Linked DNA regions of Krasilnikovia cinnamomea. The protein of the gene in region 2 binds, or shares a complex with, the protein of the main gene of each other region. Links are inferred from orthologs where the notes say so. Each region holds a gene or a part of one and is shown on either strand. Other genes may lie near its edges. The genes, in order: mfd and uvrA.

Region 1 (8,911 bases), 1.6 Mb from region 2 along the record:
CGGGCGGATCGCAGTAGGCCACCGCGACACCTCGGGCGAACTCCGGCATCTCCTGGATCAGGCACTCGTCGTCCGGGATCGTCATCAGGTCGTGGGCGCGGACGAAGTCGGTGGCCTCGGTCATCGTCCGCTTCGCCAGCTCGACGATCGTGGCCCCGTCGGGGTGGTCGTCGGCCAGCCGATCCAGCGCCCGGCGCACCGTCTCGTCGGTGGCCGGGCCGCCGGTCAGCTCGGCCGCCACCGCGCGCAGCTCGGCGGCGACGTCGTCGAGGTTGCGCTCGGCGCGGGACAGGACCTCGGTCGCGGGCAGCTCCGTGTCGAGGGCGTGCCACAGCCGCGCCTCCCACAGCGGGCGCCCCAGCCGTGGGTCGCGCCCGGGCTCGCCACTGTCGAGCCTGTCCCCCAGCCAGCGGCCGAACTCGGCCAGGGCATCCAGGGCGGCGGCCGCCGCGGGCTCCACCACGGGGCGCAGCCCGGGCTCCTCGGCCAGCAATTCGGGAATCTCGGTGCGGATCAGGGCCGCCGAACCGGCGAACTGGCCGACCGCGGTCTCGGCGTGCAGCCGGGGCACGTCGCTGAGCACCGCGCGGGCGGTGGCGAGCGCGTCCGGGATGGCGGCCAGCCGGGCACCGAGGCTGCCGAGCCGCTCCGCCACCGGCGCGAACGGGCGGCTGATCAGGCTGTCGAGCAGCGGGCCGGGGTTGTGCCGCAGCGGATTCCACTCGTGCTCGCGCAGGTCGCGGAGCTCGAACAGGGCCCGCTCCACCCGCGCGCTGAGGATCGCGTGGTCGACCTGCTCCTGCGGGCCGAACTCGTCGGGATCGACACCGGACAGCGCGTCGGCCGCGTCGCGCAGCATGGTGACCCGCTCGGCGACCGCCCCGGGCGACAGGTCCGGCAGCCGGTCGTCGACGCGGTGATCCCCCGCCTGCGACGCCAGCATGGGGTCGTCGGCCAGGAGGGCATCGACGATGCGCTCGGCGAGCGGCACGAAATCCGACATGCCGAGAACCTACCCGGGCGGTCCGACGTTTCCGTTCTCCGCCGCCCGCACCGCGTCGGCGTACGCGAGGGTGGCGCGGCGCAGCGCGGCCTCCGCGTCCAGGCCGGCGGCGCGCGCGTCCGCCACGACCCGCAACAGCGCGGCACCCAGCTCCGCCTCCGCCCGCGCCGCGCCGCCCGGTGTGTCCTCCGGCGGCGTGGCTGCCGGATCGGGCTCCGGTGGCAGCGGGACGGCCAGCCCGGCGCGTTCGGCACGCCGGAGTATCTCGTCGGCCAGCGACAGGGCGGGCTGGCTGCGGGCCACACCGTCCAGGACGGAGCCGCGGGCCTTCTCGGCGCGCTTGATCCGTTCCCAGTTCTCGATGATCTCCTCGACGCCCGCGACCTGCTCGCCCGCGAACACGTGCGGGTTGCGCCGGATCATCTTGTCGACCAGGCCGCCCGCCACGTCGTCGACGCTCCAGCGGTGCTCCTCGGGCCCGTCCTCGGCCAGCCGGGCGTGCAACACGACCTGCAGCAGGACGTCGCCGAGCTCCTCGCGCAACGCGTCCGGGTCGCCGTCCACGATCGCGTCGTACGCCTCGTACGCCTCCTCCAGCAGGTACGGCGCGAGGCTGGTGTGGGTCTGCTGGCGCTTCCACGGGTCGCCCCCGGGCGAGACGAGCCGGTCCATCACCGCCACCGCGTCCAGCAGCCGGGCCCCCGGCGGATCCCAGGAGCCGTAGCAGAGTTCCAGCTCGGCCAGGGCGGGTTCGCGGGCGAGGCGCAACCCGAGCTGGCGGGCGAAGTCCTGGTCACCGCCCGGGCCGGAGAGCCAGACGACCGCCCCGCCGGAACCGGGTAGGGCCGCCAGCAGCGCCTCCGGGTCCGGCGGGAGCACGGTCACCGTGACCCCGGCGGCGCGCAGGGCGTCCGCCTGCTCGCTGTCGGCGGCGGTGCACACCGGGTGGGACCGGACGAGGTCCCACGCGGCGGCGCTGAGCAGCCCGGCGGGCAGCCGGGGCGAGGTCACCAGCAGGACGATGCGGGCGGTCACCGGCGGGCGCTCCAAGTGGTCGGCACGGCCGGGCGTCGCCGAGCGCCCCGGGCCTCAGGCAAGGTCGGTGACCGGCACGGCGTCCCCGCCCGCAGTACCGAAGGTCACCTCGATCAACGGCAGGTTCTCACCCTTGGGACCCTGGACGGTGTAGAGCGGCAGCGTCGGCACCGGGTAGCGGGGGTTCACCTTGATGTCGAGCGCGTCGATCCGAGGCTGCAACGCGTTGCGCAGGCCGATGAAGGGTGCCAGCGACTGCTTGTCCTGATCGGTGATGCTGGCCGCGAACTGCTCGAAGGTCGGGTTGCCCGGCAGCGGGCCAGCGGCGCTGAGCCGCTCGAAGATTCCGCGCATGTCCTCGTCGGTCACCGTCGCGGGCGCCGCCTTCTGCTTCAGCAGGGTCACCCACGCCTGGAACTCGGCGGCCAGGCCGACCAGCTCGGCGTCCGGCGAGAGGTTGAGCGACTGGGCGATCTCGGCGGCGGACTGCGCCGTCACGGTGAGGCCCTGGTCCTTGCCCACCTTGCGCAGCGCCTCCAGGCGGATCAGCAGGCTGCTGATGTCCTTGCGCTCGAACGGCATCTGCTTCTGGCCGGTCTGCGGATCCGGCTGCAGCCGCGCCTCGGTGTCGTCCCATACCCACTGCAGCTCCTGCTCGGTGACCACCTTGGCCGGGCCGAAGTACGACACCGCGTCCGGCGCCGACCGGCAGGCGGTCAGAGCGCTCACGGCAAGGGCGGCGACGGCGACGAAAGCGGCGAGTCGGCGAGCACGTGGCATGGTGAGAACTCTCTCATGCGGGGGCCGGAAAGCGCCGCCGACCCCCGCAGATCGGTCATGGGGAAACGGGTGCGGGCACCTCGCCCAGCACATCGGAGAGCAGCTGCGCGCACCACTGCAGCAGCGCCTGGTCGCGCAGCGGCTCGCCGCCCACCCGCCGGGTGCTCGGCCGGGGCACGCTGACCTGGTCGGTCGCCTGCTTGTAGACCGAATCCGGGTGGTAGCGCTTGAGCCGCAACTGCTTGGAGTCCGGCAGCGGCAGCGGGGAGAACCGCAGGTGCTTGCCCTGCACGGACACATCGGTCAGACCGTACGCGCGGGCCAGCAGCCGGAAGCGGGCCACCGCGATCAGGTTGGCGACCTGGGTCGGGGGCTCGCCGTACCGGTCGGTCATCTCGGCGACGACCTCGTCGAGGCGGGCGCCGTCGCGGGACTCGGCGAGCTTGCGGTACATCTCCAGGCGCAGCCGTTCCACCGAGATGTACTCCGTGGGCAGGTGCGCGTCGACCGGCAGGTCGATCTTGACTTCGGGCTCCTCCTCGGGCCGCTCGCCCTTGAACGCGCTGACCGCCTCGCCGACCATCCGCACGTACAGGTCGAAGCCGACGCCCTCGATGTGGCCGGACTGCTCGCCGCCGAGCAGGTTGCCCGCGCCGCGGATCTCCAGGTCCTTCATGGCCACGTACATGCCCGCGCCCAGCTCGGTGTGCTGGGCGATGGTGGCCAGCCGCTCGTGCGCCTGCTCGGTGAGCGGCTTCTCGCGCGGGTACAGGAAGTAGGAGTACGCGCGCTCGCGGCCCCGGCCGACCCGGCCCCGGATCTGGTGCAGCTGGGCCAGGCCGAGCAGGTCGGCGCGTTCCACGATGAGGGTGTTGGCGTTCGGGATGTCGATGCCGGACTCCACGATGGTCGTGCAGACCAGGACGTCAAACTCCTTCTCCCAGAAGCCGACCATCACCTTCTCCAGCGCGTCCTCGCCCAACTGCCCGTGCGCCACCGCGACCCGGGCCTCGGGCACCAGCTCGCGCAGCCGCCGGGCCGCCTTCTCGATGGACTCGACCCGGTTGTGCAGGTAGAACACCTGACCGTCGCGTAGCAGCTCGCGGTGGATGGCGGCGGCGACCTGCTTGTCGTCGTACGCCCCGACGAACGTGAGCACCGGATGCCGCTCCTCGGGCGGGGTGGCGATCGTGGACATCTCCCGGATGCCGGTGATCGCCATCTCCAGGGTGCGCGGGATCGGGGTGGCGGACATGGTGAGCACGTCCACGGAGGCGCGCAGCGTCTTCAGGTGCTCCTTGTGCTCGACGCCGAAGCGCTGCTCCTCGTCGACGATGACCATGCCCAGGTTCTTGAAGCGGGTCGCGTTCTGCAGCAGCCGGTGGGTCCCGATGACGATGTCGGCGGTGCCGTCGGCGGCCTGCTCCAGCGTCTGCTTCGCCTCCGTGGGCGTCTGGAAGCGGGACAGCTGGCGGACCGCCACGGGGAACTGGCTCATCCGCTCGGAGAACGTGTTGTAGTGCTGCTGGGCCAGCAGCGTCGTGGGCACCAGCACGGCGACCTGCTTGCCGTCCTGCACCGCCTTGAACGCGGCCCGCACCGCGATCTCGGTCTTGCCGTACCCGACGTCGCCGCAGATCAGCCTGTCCATCGGGACGGCCTGCTCCATGTCGTGCTTGACCTCGTGGATGGCGGCCAGCTGGTCCGGAGTCTCCGTGTACGGGAACGCGTCCTCCAGCTCCCGCTGCCACGGGGTGTCCGGCGCGAACGCGTGCCCCTTGGACGCCTGCCGGGCCGCGTACAGCTGGATCAGCTGGGCGGCGATCTCGCGGACGGCCTTGCGGGCCCGGGCCTTGGCCTTCTGCCAGTCGGAGCCGCCCATCTTGTGCAGGGTGGGCGACTCGCCGCCGACGTAGCGGGAAAGCTGGTCGAGCTGGTCGGTGGGGACGAACAGGCGGTCGCCGGGCTGGCCGCGCTTGCTCGGCGCGTACTCGATCACCAGGTACTCGCGGTCGGCGCCGTTGACCGTGCGCTGCACCAGCTCGATGTAGCGGCCGATGCCGTGCTGCTCGTGCACGACGTGGTCGCCCATCTTGAGCTCGAGCGGGTCGATGGTGTTGCGGCGGCGGCTGGGCATCTTGCGCATGTCCTTGGTGGACGCGCCGCGACCGCCGGTGATGTCGTTGCCCGTGATGACCGCGAGCTGCGAGCCGGGGTCGACGAAGCCGTGGTTGAGCGGGCCGCAGGTGACCAGCAGCTGACCCGGCTCGACCGGAACGGTCACCGCGTCGACCGGGGTGACCCCGAGCCCGGCGTCGCGCAGCAGCTCGGTGGCCCGCTGCGCGGTGCCGTGGCCCTCGAAGACCAGGGCGACGGCCCACTTCTGCCCGATCCACTGGCCCAGGTCGGCGGCGAGCCGGGCGGTGTCGCCGTGATACAGCGGCACGGGCTGGGCGGCCAGGCTGATCGCGTCCCCGGTGTCGGGGCTCACCTCGACCGGGGCGGACTCCAGCCACGGCGTGTCCGACTCCGGCGCCTCGTCCGCCTCGGCGAGGCCGAACGGGGAGATCGTCCACCAGGGCTGGCGCAGCGTGGCGGCGTGCGCGCGCACGTCGGCCAGGGTGCGGAAGGCGACCGCGCCGACGTCGATCGGGGCCTCGCCGCCGACCGCGGCGGCGGCCCAGCTGGCCTCCAGGAACTCGGCGGACGTACGGACCAGGTCGTGCGCGCGGGTGCGGATCCGCTCCGGGTCGCACAGCAGCACCTGGGTGCCGGTGGGCATGCAGTCCAGCAGCAGCTCCATGCTGTCCGCGCCGGCGGAATCTCCGGACAGCAGCGCGGGGGCCAGCGACTCCATGCCCTCGACCGGGATGCCCTCGGCCAGCTTGTCGAGGATCTCGGCCAGCTCGGGATGCTGGGCGGCCAGCGCGGCGGCCCGCTCGCGCACCTGCGGGGTGAGCAGCAGCTCCCGGCACGGCGGCGCGAACAGAGCGTCGACCGGGTCGATGGTGCGCTGGTCGGCCACCGCGAACGTACGGATCTCCTCGACCTCGTCGCCCCAGAACTCGACCCGCGACGGGTGCTCGTCGGTGGGCGGGAAGACGTCCAGGATGCCGCCGCGCACCGCGAACTCGCCGCGCTTGGTGACCAGGTCGACCCGGGCGTACGCCAGGTCGGACAGCCGCCGGGCGACGTCCTCCAGCTCGGCGGACCCGCCCGCCGCCAGCTCCACGGGGGCCAGCTCGCCCAGGCCCTTGAGCTGCGGCTGGAGCAGGCTGCGCACCGGCGCCACCACGACCGACAGCGGACCGGTGTCGGGGTGGGCGAGGCGGCGCAGCACCGCGAGGCGGCGCCCGACCGTGTCGGAGCGCGGCGACAGCCGCTCGTGCGGCAGCGTCTCCCAGGACGGGAACACCTCGACCCGGTCGGGGTCGAGCAGGCCGCGCAGCGCGTCGGCGAGGTCGTCGGCCTCGCGGCTGGTCGCGGTGACGGCCAGGACCGGGCGTTCGGCACCGCCGGCGTCGGCGGGCGCCGCTACGGCCGCCACGACGAACGGGCGCAGCGCCGCCGGGGCGGTCAGGTCGAGGGCGTCCGCGTCGACGCCGCCCTTGCGGGCCAGGTCGCGCGCACGGGAAAGGCCACGGTCGCGCAGGGCGGCCGGGATCAGGCCGGCGAGTTGCATGAACGCTCCTTGGGCTGCGTTGTCCGGGCGGAAGGCACGCCGGATGCCCCCGGTCGTCCGGTAGGACGGGGGTTCGCGACCCTCAGGATAGTCCGGGCCACCGACACGGCCGGGCCCCGACCGGGTCGCACACCCCGTCCGACATAAGCCTTCTGACACGCCCAAGACTCGCGAACCGGTCTGGGGACCACGTCTGGGGAGGCGATGTGCGGGTTCTGCTGCTGGTGTCGGCGTTCAACGGGCTCAGTCAGCGCGCGTGGTGCGCGCTGACCGAGGCCGGTCACGACGTGGGGGTGCTGCTGGCGACCGGACCCGAGGAGATCGTCGACGGGGTCCGGTCCGCGCAGCCGGAACTCGTGCTCTGCCCGTACCTGAAGCACCGGGTGCCCGCGGAGGTCTGGCAGAACTGGCGGACGGTGATCATCCACCCGGGTCCGGTCGGCGACCGGGGCCCGTCGTCGCTGGACTGGGCGATCAGCGAGGGCGCCACCACCTGGGGGGTCACCGCGCTGCAGGCGGTCGAGGAGATGGACGCAGGGCCGGTCTGGGCGCACCGGAGCTTCCCGGTGCCGGGCCCGCCGCCGCGCAAGTCCGCGCTGTACTCGGGCCCGGTCGCGGACGCCGCGCTGGAGTGCATCACCGAGGTGCTGGCCAAGGCCGCCGACCCGGACTTCACCCCGACGCCCGCGCAGGACCTGGCCGAGGCCCGCACGCGGCCGCTGATGACCCAGTCCGACCGGGCCTTCGACTGGACCGAGCCGACCGAGCACATCGTGCGGCACATCCGCGCCGCCGACGGCTTTCCAGGGGTACGCACGGAGGTGGCCGGACTGGCCGTGTTCGCCTACGACGCGCATCCCGGGCTGGCCCTGGGCACGCGGCCCGGTGCGGTGCTGGCCCGCCGCCAGGGCGCCGTGCTGGTCGGCACCGGTGACGGGGCGGTGTGGCTCGGGCACCTGCGGGCGGCCGAGGCCGGGACGGGGCCCGCGTTCAAGCTGCCCGCCACGAGCCTGCTGCGGCATCGGATCAGCGGGGTGCCGCATGCGCCCGTGGGTCCCTGCGGCGACGCGGAGCAGCCGTCGTACCGGCAGATCCGGTACCGGCGCACCGGCGTCGTGGGCTGGCTCGTGTTCGACTTCTACAACGGTGCGATGTCCACCGCGCACTGCCGCCGCCTGCGCGCCGCGCTGCGGCACGCCGCCGGCCAGGACACCCGGGTGCTGGTGCTGCGCGGCGGCACGGAAGCCTTCAGCAACGGAATCCACCTCAACATCACCGAGGCCGCCGCCGACCCGGCCGGGACCGCGTGGGCCAACATCAAGGCCATCAACGAGGTGTGCCGGGAGATCATCGGCTGCACCCGGCAGACCGTGGTAGCGGCGTACGCGGGCAGCGCGGGCGCGGGCGGAGCCATGCTCGGCCTCGGCGCGGACGTGGTCGCCGCGCGGGCCGGGATCGTGCTCAACCCGTACTACGACATCGGGCTCTACGGCTCCGAGCTGCACACCTTCACCCTGCCCCGGCGCGTCGGCGCCGAAACGGCCCGGCAGTTGCTGGAGCGGCGGCTGCCGGTCAGCGCGGAACGGGCCGCCACACTGGGTCTGGTCGACGAGGTCGGACCGCGGCACCCGCAGGCGTACACCGAGTGGCTGACCGAGCTGGCGCAGCGGCTGGCCGATCCCCGGGCGGCCCGGGCCCGGCGGGCGGCCAAGGCCGGGGCGCTGGCCGCCGAGCCGGTGCCGCTGGACGCGTACGAGGCGCAGGAGCTGGCCGAGATGAGCCGCGACATGTTCGCGGACCGGTCCGGCTTCGCCGCCGCGCGGCGCGCCTTCGTCACCAAGGCCGCCCCGGAGGGCACCCCGCAACGGCTGGCGGCGCGGCCCGCGGAACCGGCGCGGGGAGCCCGGTTGTCCCGCCAGCGGTCCGCCGCCGACGACGCGCCCGGGACCCGCGTGCGCCCCGCCGTACCCATGTCGGCCTGACACCCATGTCGGCCTGACACCCATGTCGGCCTGACACCCATGTCGGCCTGACCCGGAAAGGCGCCCGGGCGGGCCCGAGGTCGTCGCCTCGGACCCGCCCGGGGTCACCGCCTACACATCAGTCGAGGCCGTACACCGACGGCACCGTCAGGGTGCGCTCCTGCGGGGTGCCGCCCAGGATGACCTTCCGCAGCGAGGTGTTGTTCGTGGTGCTGGACTCGGCGAGCTTGTTCTCCGGGTTCGCCTTCACCTCGATGTAGTACGTGCCGTTCGGCAGGTCGGTCACCTCGAACGACTGGCCCGGCCGGGCCTGGCTGTACGTGTCGCCGTTGCCGGAGTCGAGCACCTCACGCACCGCCACCGCGGTGTTGCCGCCGCAGGCGGTGGAGAGGTCGGTGTTCTCCGGGCGCCACTTGGCACCGGGCACGG
Region 2 (7,799 bases):
TCTCAATGTGCAGGCGGGTCGTCAGGTTGAATCGATGGACCTTGCACAGCTCGGCAAGCCGTGGTAGGCGAGCCCGAATTTCCTCGGGCGTGCGGCCTTCCGGCATGATCCAAATCCGGGCGGGCTGAAGGCCCAGATTCGCCGGGCCGACCAGACGCAGTAGGTCCGCCTCGTCCTTTTCGCCGGCGATCACGAACTTGAAAACGGCATTTGGTAATCCACCGAATCGGCTCAGGGCTGCTGGATTCAACGCTCTACCAGGAGAATTCCGCGCACCGGAGAGTTTGGGTGAGACGTTCCACTGATCGACGAGGACTTCCATCCCGGTGCGCCGGCCCAGGATGCTGTACATTCTCGGTTCGATGGTGCCGTTCGTTTCGACCTCGACTATGACACCGGGGTGGGTGGATTTAAGGTTGACCAGCATCTCGGTCAGCGACTTTTGTTGCAGCATCGGCTCGCCGCCGGTCAACACGATTCGAGTGCTGCCGGTGGACCCGATACGCTCGGCCAGGTCCGCAGGGGCAATTCGCGTTTGACTCGCGCGGCGTGAATAGAGCTGTCCGTCGGCATGCACGGCGGCCTTGGCCGAGCTGAAGACCCAGGTGTAAGGCGTGTCGCACCAGCTGCATTCCAGATTGCAGCCGGATGTTCGGACGAACAGGGCGGGTCGGCCGACGCTCGCGCCTTCCCCCTGCACGGTGTAGAAGATCTCCGGCCCTCCGTCGAGGACAGCTAGGTTCAGTTCAGACTTGGTCGTTACCATCATTTCCCCGCACCGTGACATACACCGTGTTGTCCGGACCTTTGTATCCCTCGGCAAGGGCGACAGTGATGCTCGTACACGGGACTTGCCTGGTATGAAGAACGCCGCTGATGAGCTCTACGATGAACAGGGCAATGTTTTCCGCGGTCGCCTCTTTGGCGTTCGCGCCGTAATGGTCGTCGAACACCTCGTTGACGTATCGGTGATCGAGTCTCCCACCGATCGCGTCCTTCAGCTCCTTGAAGTCGATCGTCATCCCATGGCGGGAATTGTCGATTACCTCCACCCTGATCAGTGCATGGTAGGTGTGCCCGTGCAAACGTGCGCACTTCTTGCTGACCAGATCAACCGAATCCGGAAGCTGATGCGCCGCATCGAAGAAGACCGGTGTTGCGAGTTCGAACATCTGCCGGATACTTGCCATCGGCCCTCCCTTGCGCCGTACCGTCACCGGCGGCGAGAGAAACCCGCGCCAGCATTGATCATGCCATCCATGGAACTGCAACTGCGCAGACAGTATCTGTTCTTCCGGGACAGATCATGATTCGATGATCTGGAAGCCGGAAGATCAGAACGGGATTGTTTGAGGCGAATCGCCTGCAATGCATGTCGACGCGCAGCCATAAGTCGGATCGGCGTGACTGCGCCGATCGGAAACCTATGTCGCATAGCGTGTGGGGACGACACTGCACCCGCCTCAACGCGAGGCTAGGCGCATACGCACCGTATGCTCGGTAGTCGACGGGCGTCAAGGTGGCTGGTATGCCAAGGTATTCTCCGGCGTCGCAGCCAACAAGATGATCGCCTCATGCGCACGTCATCGGGTCGGGCCGAGGGTCAAGTTCTAGCCATTAGCCCGGGTGATTCACGGTGATCATCGTTTGGCGGGTCCGATCGGCGTGTGAATAGACGAAAGCGCCGCTCTGGCAGGGGAAACTTGTGATTGCGACATCTACAGGTTTCGCTGCCAGGGAGGCACTTCCGGCGTGCAATCTGCGGCGTGGTCGAAGGAACTGCGGGTCACCGCGGACGGGACTGGTGTGGTGTCGCATGTCGGCACGGCGTTGCTGCGGATGCTCGTGGACGGGGCCGGGCTGACCGGCGCCCTGTCCGCTGCGCTGGCCCGGACCGGCGTGTTCCCGGTTCATGACCGGGGCCGGGTTCTGGTCGATTTGGCCGTGATGATCGCCGACGGCGGTAAACGATCTGCGACATCGACGTGCTGCGCCACCAGGGCGAGGTGCTCGGGCCGGTCGCCTCGAACACCACCGTGTGGTGGGCTCTGGACGAGATCGGCCCTGCCCAGCTACGCCGGATCGCGGTGGCGAGGGCGACCGCCGCCGACCACCTGGGGCCCGATCGGAGGGGTGCGTGTAGCGATCCAGCGTGGTCGAGATCTGCTCATGTCCCATGACGCGGGCGAAGTCGTTCAACGGCATGCCATCCGACACGAGCCACCTGGCGTACGAGTGGACGTATCCGTGGTAGGCGAGCAGCGCAGCGTGCTCGGCGGCGCCGCCCAGCTGCGCCCACGGATCATCGAGGCGATCGAGCACGGCATGAAGCGCTGACGGCCGGGGAGGTCGCCCGCTCAGGAGCGTTCGAGGCGGCGCGCCAGATAGCGCCCGGTCGCGCTGTCCCCTGCCTCGGCGATCGTGGCGGGAGGGCCGGTCGCGACGATCCGGCCGCCCGCGTCCCCACCGCCCGGGCCGAGGTCGATGACCCAGTCTGCGCCGGCGATCGTGTCCAGGTCGTGCTCGACCAGGACGACGGTGTTGCCGGCGTCGACGAGCCGGTGCAGTTGCCGCAGCAGCAGCGCGATGTCCGCGGGGTGCAGCCCCGCGGTCGGCTCGTCAAGCAGGTAGAGCGCGTGGCCGCGGCGGGCCCGCTGCAACTCGGTGGCGAGCTTGATGCGCTGGGCCTCGCCACCGCTGAGCTCGGTCGCCGGCTGGCCCAGCCGCAGGTAGCCCAGCCCCACTTCCCGGAGCGTCTCGAGGCTCCGGGAGGCGGCCGGGACGTCGGCGAGGAACTTGGCGGCGTCGTCGACGGACATCGCCAGCACGTCGGCGATGTTCTTGCCGCGGTAGGTCACCTCCAGCGTCTCCGCTTGGTACCGCGCGCCGTGGCAGGCCGGGCACGGCGCGTACGTCCCGGGCAGGAACAGCAGTTCGACCGCGACGAATCCCTCGCCCTGGCAGGTCTCGCACCGCCCCTCCGCGACGTTGAAGGAGAACCGCCCGGCCGCGGATCCGCGCGCCTGCGCCTCGTCCGTCGCCGCGTACAGTTTGCGCACCGCGTCGAACATCCCGGTGTAGGTGGCCAGATTGGACCGGGGCGTGCGGCCGATGGGCCGCTGGTCGACCCGGACCAGCCGGTCGAACGAGTCGAGCCCCGCCGCGTCGCGCACGTCGATGTCGAGCTCCGCCTCGTCGGGCTCGTCGCTCGCCAGCCCGAGGTGGCCGCGCACGACCTCGGCGAGCACCTGCGTGACCAGCGTCGACTTTCCGGAACCGGACACCCCGGTCACCGCGGTCAGCACCCGCAGCGGCACGTCGACGGACACGCCGTGCAGGTTGTGGCGGGAGACGCCGCGCAGGTGCAGCCACCCCTGGGGCGTACGCGGGCGATGGTCGAGCGGCTCGGCACGGCCGAAGAGGTACCGGCTGGTGGCCGACTCCTCGACCTGTTCGAGGCCGGGGACCGGACCGCTGTACAGCACACGTCCGCCGCTCTCGCCCGCGCCGGGGCCGATGTCGACCACCCAGTCCGCCCGCCGGACCACGTCCATGTCGTGCTCCACGACGAACAGCGAGTTGCCCGCCGCCTTCAGCCGGTCCAGCACGTCCAGCAGCGGCTCCGCGTCGGCCGGGTGCAGGCCCACGGAGGGCTCGTCGAGCACGTAGACGACCCCGAACAGCCCTGAACGCAACTGGGTGGCGATACGCAGGCGCTGCGCCTCGCCGGGCGACAGCGTCGTCGAGCGGCGCCCGAGGCTGAGGTACCCCAGGCCGAGGCCGAGCAGCACCTCGACGCGCGCGACCAGGTCGGCACAGAGCCGCACCGCGACCTCGGTCGTCTCCCCGGACCGTGCGGTGGGCGTGGCAGCCCCGGCCCCGGACAACCCCGCGGCGGGCCGCAGGAGCGCCACGACGGCGGTGAGGGGCATCGCGTTGACGTCGGCGATGGTGCGGCCGGCGAAGGTCACCGCGAGCGCCTCCGGGCGCAGGCCGCTGCCGTGGCACACCGGGCAGGGCACGCTCCGGACGAACCGCATCGCCCGCTCGCGCATCCGGTCGCTCTTGGAGTCGGCGAGCACGTGCATAACGTGCCGACGGGCGCTCCAGAACTTCCCGTAGTAGCCGCTGTCGATGCGGTCAGGCTCGGGCGCGACGAGGACGGACGGCTGCTCGTCGGTGTAGAGCAGCCAGTCCCGGTCCTTCTTCCTGAGCTTGCGCCACGGTCTGTCGATGTCGATCCCCAGGCCGCTCACGACGCTGCGCAGGTTGGCGCCCTGCCAGGCGCCCGGCCAGGCCGCGATGGCGCCGTCGCGGATGCTCAGCGACGGGTCCGGGACGAGCAGGTCCTCGGCGACGTCGTGCACGACGCCCAGTCCGTGACACCGTGGGCAGGCGCCGGCCGCGGTGTTGGGGGAGAACGCCTCGGCCTCCAGCCGCGGTGCGTCCGGCGGGTAGGTCCCGGCGCGCGAGTAGAGCATCCGCAGCAGGTTGGACAGCGTGGTGATGGTGCCGACCGTCGACCGCGAACTGGGTGCCCCGCGACGTTGTTGCAGGGCCACGGCCGGGGGCAGGCCGGTGATTTCCTGTACGTGCGGCGCACCGACTTGCTGCAGCAGCCGGCGGGCGTACGGCGCGACGGACTCGAAGTACCGGCGCTGCGCCTCGGCGTAGAGGGTGCCGAAGGCCAGCGAGGACTTGCCCGAACCGGAGACGCCGGTGAAGGCGACCATGGCATCGCGGGGAACGTTGACGTCGACGTTCCGGAGGTTGTTCTCGGCGGCACCCCGGACCCGCACGAAATGGTCGTTAGCGTCATTTTTCACCAGGTCTGCTTACCCTGTTCCGCGGCGCCGAATCATCGCGTCAGCCCTGCTGGATCAGCCAGGCCCCGCCGATCCCGCCAAGCGCGGCCAGCAGGAACAGCACAGCGAGCGGACGACGGTCACGCCCGGCGCCGTACCCGGACGTGACCCGCCGCGATGGTCACGACGTGCTGTGGTTCCTAGCCTTCGGGGATCGTCACGGTACAAATGAGCAGGTCCTGAACAGTCCGAACTGCGCTCCCGGGGGGAGGTTGGTTGAGGCCACGGTCCAGCCGCCGAAGGCGTTGGCCGTCGCCTCGGGGTTGTTCGCCGACGTGAACGCCTGGATCTGGTCGACGACGATCCAGCCCGACCAGGTCGCGCCGCCGTCGAAGGACGAGTTGCGCCAGATGGGACGGCTGCCTGTACGGTCTTCACCACCTCGGACGAACGCCACCAGCTCGCCCGAGCTGGTCACCGCGGCTCCCGGTTCGGAGACCGCGCCGTTCGGCGGTGCCCCCAGGGGGTAGTACGAGCCCCACGACGAGCCGTTGTACGAAATTCCGTACACTTTGGAGTCGAGTCCCCGCACGAATACGTCGATCCCCGGCCCGCGCTTCACCGCCACCGGATCGACTGCGAACCGGCCACCGAGTCCGACCCAGCCGCTCCAGGTGGACCCGATCCGCTCCACGTAGTAGAGGTCGTTGGCTTGGCCGCGGGTGAACACGCCGACGTGTCCCGGCCCGGTGGAGACGGCGATCGGGGAGGACGTGAGCACGCCGCCGAGACTGGTGTGCGGCCCCCAGACGCCATTCACGTACTCCAGGTACCACAGCTGCTTGTTGGTGCCCCGATAGAAGGCGATGAGGTGCCCGGGCCGGGTCGACACCAGCTCCGGGTTCCAGGTCAGCACGCCGCCAAGGTTCTGCCAGCCGGTTGAGGCGCCGTTGTCGAACTGCATGACGTACAGCGCCTCGTCGCCACCTCGCACGGCGACCGCCGAGTGTCCCGCCCCCCAGGAGGTTGCCACCGGTTCGGAGCGTGCGAAACCGCCCAGGTTCTGGAGGTTGTTCAGGGCGGACGTCCGCGGGTCGATCTCAAAGCGGACGACGTTGCTGCCTGAGCCAGTTTTGTAGTGTTCGACTGACCCGTTCGGCATCGCAACCAACGCGGGGTCCTTCTGATCGGCTCCCCCGACCTCTCGACAGCTGAGGTTCGGGGCTGCGGTCGCGGTGCCTGGGGCCAGCAGGGTGGCGAGTAGCCCCACGACCACGGGCAAGATCGTTCTTTTGGTACGCACATCTCCTCCTTGTCGACGGCGATGGCGACGATCGGTGAAGGCCGTACCCGGTCGCCACTTCCGAGGTGGAGCCTGACCCCCCAGGGCAGTCAGAAATGTTGCGGATGTGTTGTGGTCACCGAGATGCCGGCTCTACGGTGCACTGTTCCGCGGACTGGGCAGGAACGGGTGGCGACGTGGATTTCCGGGTCTTGGGGCCGATCCGCCTGCACACGGCCGGCGGGTCCATCGGGTTCGGCGAGCCGCGGCGGCAGGCGGTGCTCGCCGTGCTGCTGTTCGAGGCGGGCCGCACAGTCGATGTCGACGTGCTGGTGGACCGGGTCTGGGGCGAGTCCCCGCCCAGGCAGGTCCGCCGCTCGTTGCAGGCCCACATCACCCGGATCCGGCGCGCGCTCGAGCAGGCCGACCCCGGCAGCACGTACGTGGCCCGGGAAGCGGGCGGATACCGCCTGGTGGTCCGGCCCGAGCAGGTCGACGTGCACCGGTTCCGAAACGCGCTTCGCAACCACCCCACCGACGCCGCCACGCTGCGGTCCGCGCTCTCCCTCTGGTACGGCGAACCACTGGCCGGTTTGCGCGGGCACTGGGTGGAACGAACCCGGCGCACCTTGCGCGAAGAGCACGCGGCCGCCGTCGTGGCGTGGGCCGAAGCCGAGATCCGGGGTGGTGGTGCGGCGTCCACCATCACCCAGCTGACCGAACTCACCGACGAGTATCCATTACGGGAGACCGCCGCCGCGGCGTTGATGCGCGCCCTCTATGCCGTCGACCGTGGTGCCGACGCGCTCGCCCAGTATGAGCGGACGCGCCGGGTGTTACGCGAGGAACTCGGTGCGGATCCCGGCCCCGAACTCGCAGCCGTGCACGGGGCGATACTGCGCCACGACCCACGGCTGACGGCCACGGTCCGCGCCGCCGTTCCCGCACAGTTGCCCGCCGACATCACCGCGTTCACCGGCCGGGCTGAGGAGCTGGCCGAACTGGACCGGCTCACCGGCCGAACCGGCGACGAGCCGGTAGTCATCGGCGTCACCGGCACGGCCGGGTCGGGCAAGACGGCCACGGTCGTGCACTGGTGTCACCGGGAACGGAGCCGGTTTCCGGACGGGCAGCTGTATCTGGATCTGTGCGGGTACGACCCGGGCGAGCCGCTGCCGCCCACCGAGGCGCTGGCCATGCTCTTGACAGCGTTGCTACCCGCCGGCGCGAAGATTCCGCTGCGGCCGGAGGAACGCGCCGCCCGGTTCCGCACGGAGGTCTCCGCGCGCCGGATGCTGGTCGTGCTGGACAACGCGGCGACCGTCGAGCAGGTCCGCCCGTTACTTCCGGGCACCTCCACCTGTGTCGTGATGGTGACCAGCCGTGACTCGCTGGCTGGTCTGGTGGCCCTGCACGGCGCGCACCGCGTGCAACTGGACCGGCTGCCGGCCGCCGACTCGGTCGCCCTGCTGGGCCGCCTGATCGGTGACCGGGTGACCGCCGCGCCGGAGGCCGCCGCGGCACTCGCGGAGCGGTGTGTGCGGTTGCCGCTGACCCTGCGCCTGGCCGCCGAGCACGCGGTGTCCCGGCCGACCACGTCGCTGGCCCGCCTGGTCGACGAGCTGCAGGCGGCCCAGCGCGCACTCGACCTGCTCAGCGGTGGCGACGACCAGCGGGCCGCCGTGCGGGTGGTGTTCTCCTGGTCGCTGCGG

What was found.
Region 1: the proteins of uvrA (region 2) and mfd are in contact, whole or in part, in a crystal structure (PDB 4DFC), measured with the Escherichia coli proteins. The link is inferred for Krasilnikovia cinnamomea from one-to-one orthologs.

The regions. Positions count from the first base shown.
Region 1 is NZ_SHKY01000001.1:4,295,860-4,304,770, reverse strand. Bases 2,674-6,897 are described here. They hold mfd (transcription-repair coupling factor), read right to left. Parts: upstream 6,501-6,897; coding sequence 2,874-6,500; downstream 2,674-2,873. Other genes in these bases: EV385_RS19505 (hydrogenase maturation protein), read left to right, coding at 6,707-6,897; EV385_RS19515 (hypothetical protein), read right to left, coding at 2,674-2,818. Also shown: EV385_RS19525 (DUF885 domain-containing protein), read right to left, coding at 1-1,003; EV385_RS19520 (nucleoside triphosphate pyrophosphohydrolase), read right to left, coding at 1,013-2,038; more of EV385_RS19515, read right to left, coding at 2,093-2,673; more of EV385_RS19505, read left to right, coding at 6,898-8,482; EV385_RS19500 (lysyl oxidase family protein), read right to left, coding at 8,601-8,911. UniProt on the Escherichia coli protein: Couples transcription and DNA repair by recognizing RNA polymerase (RNAP) stalled at DNA lesions. Mediates ATP-dependent release of RNAP and its truncated transcript from the DNA, and recruitment of nucleotide excision repair machinery to the damaged site.
Region 2 is NZ_SHKY01000001.1:2,724,286-2,732,084, forward strand. The notes cover bases 2,093-5,204. They hold uvrA (excinuclease ABC subunit UvrA), read right to left. Parts: upstream 4,827-5,204; coding sequence 2,358-4,826; downstream 2,093-2,357. Other genes in these bases: EV385_RS12245 (DUF8189 domain-containing protein), read right to left, coding at 5,023-5,204. Also shown: EV385_RS12220 (7-carboxy-7-deazaguanine synthase QueE), read right to left, coding at 1-769; EV385_RS12225 (6-pyruvoyl trahydropterin synthase family protein), read right to left, coding at 747-1,190; more of EV385_RS12245, read right to left, coding at 5,205-5,967; EV385_RS12250 (AfsR/SARP family transcriptional regulator), read left to right, coding at 6,285-7,799. UniProt on the Escherichia coli protein: The UvrABC repair system catalyzes the recognition and processing of DNA lesions. UvrA is an ATPase and a DNA-binding protein. A damage recognition complex composed of 2 UvrA and 2 UvrB subunits scans DNA for abnormalities.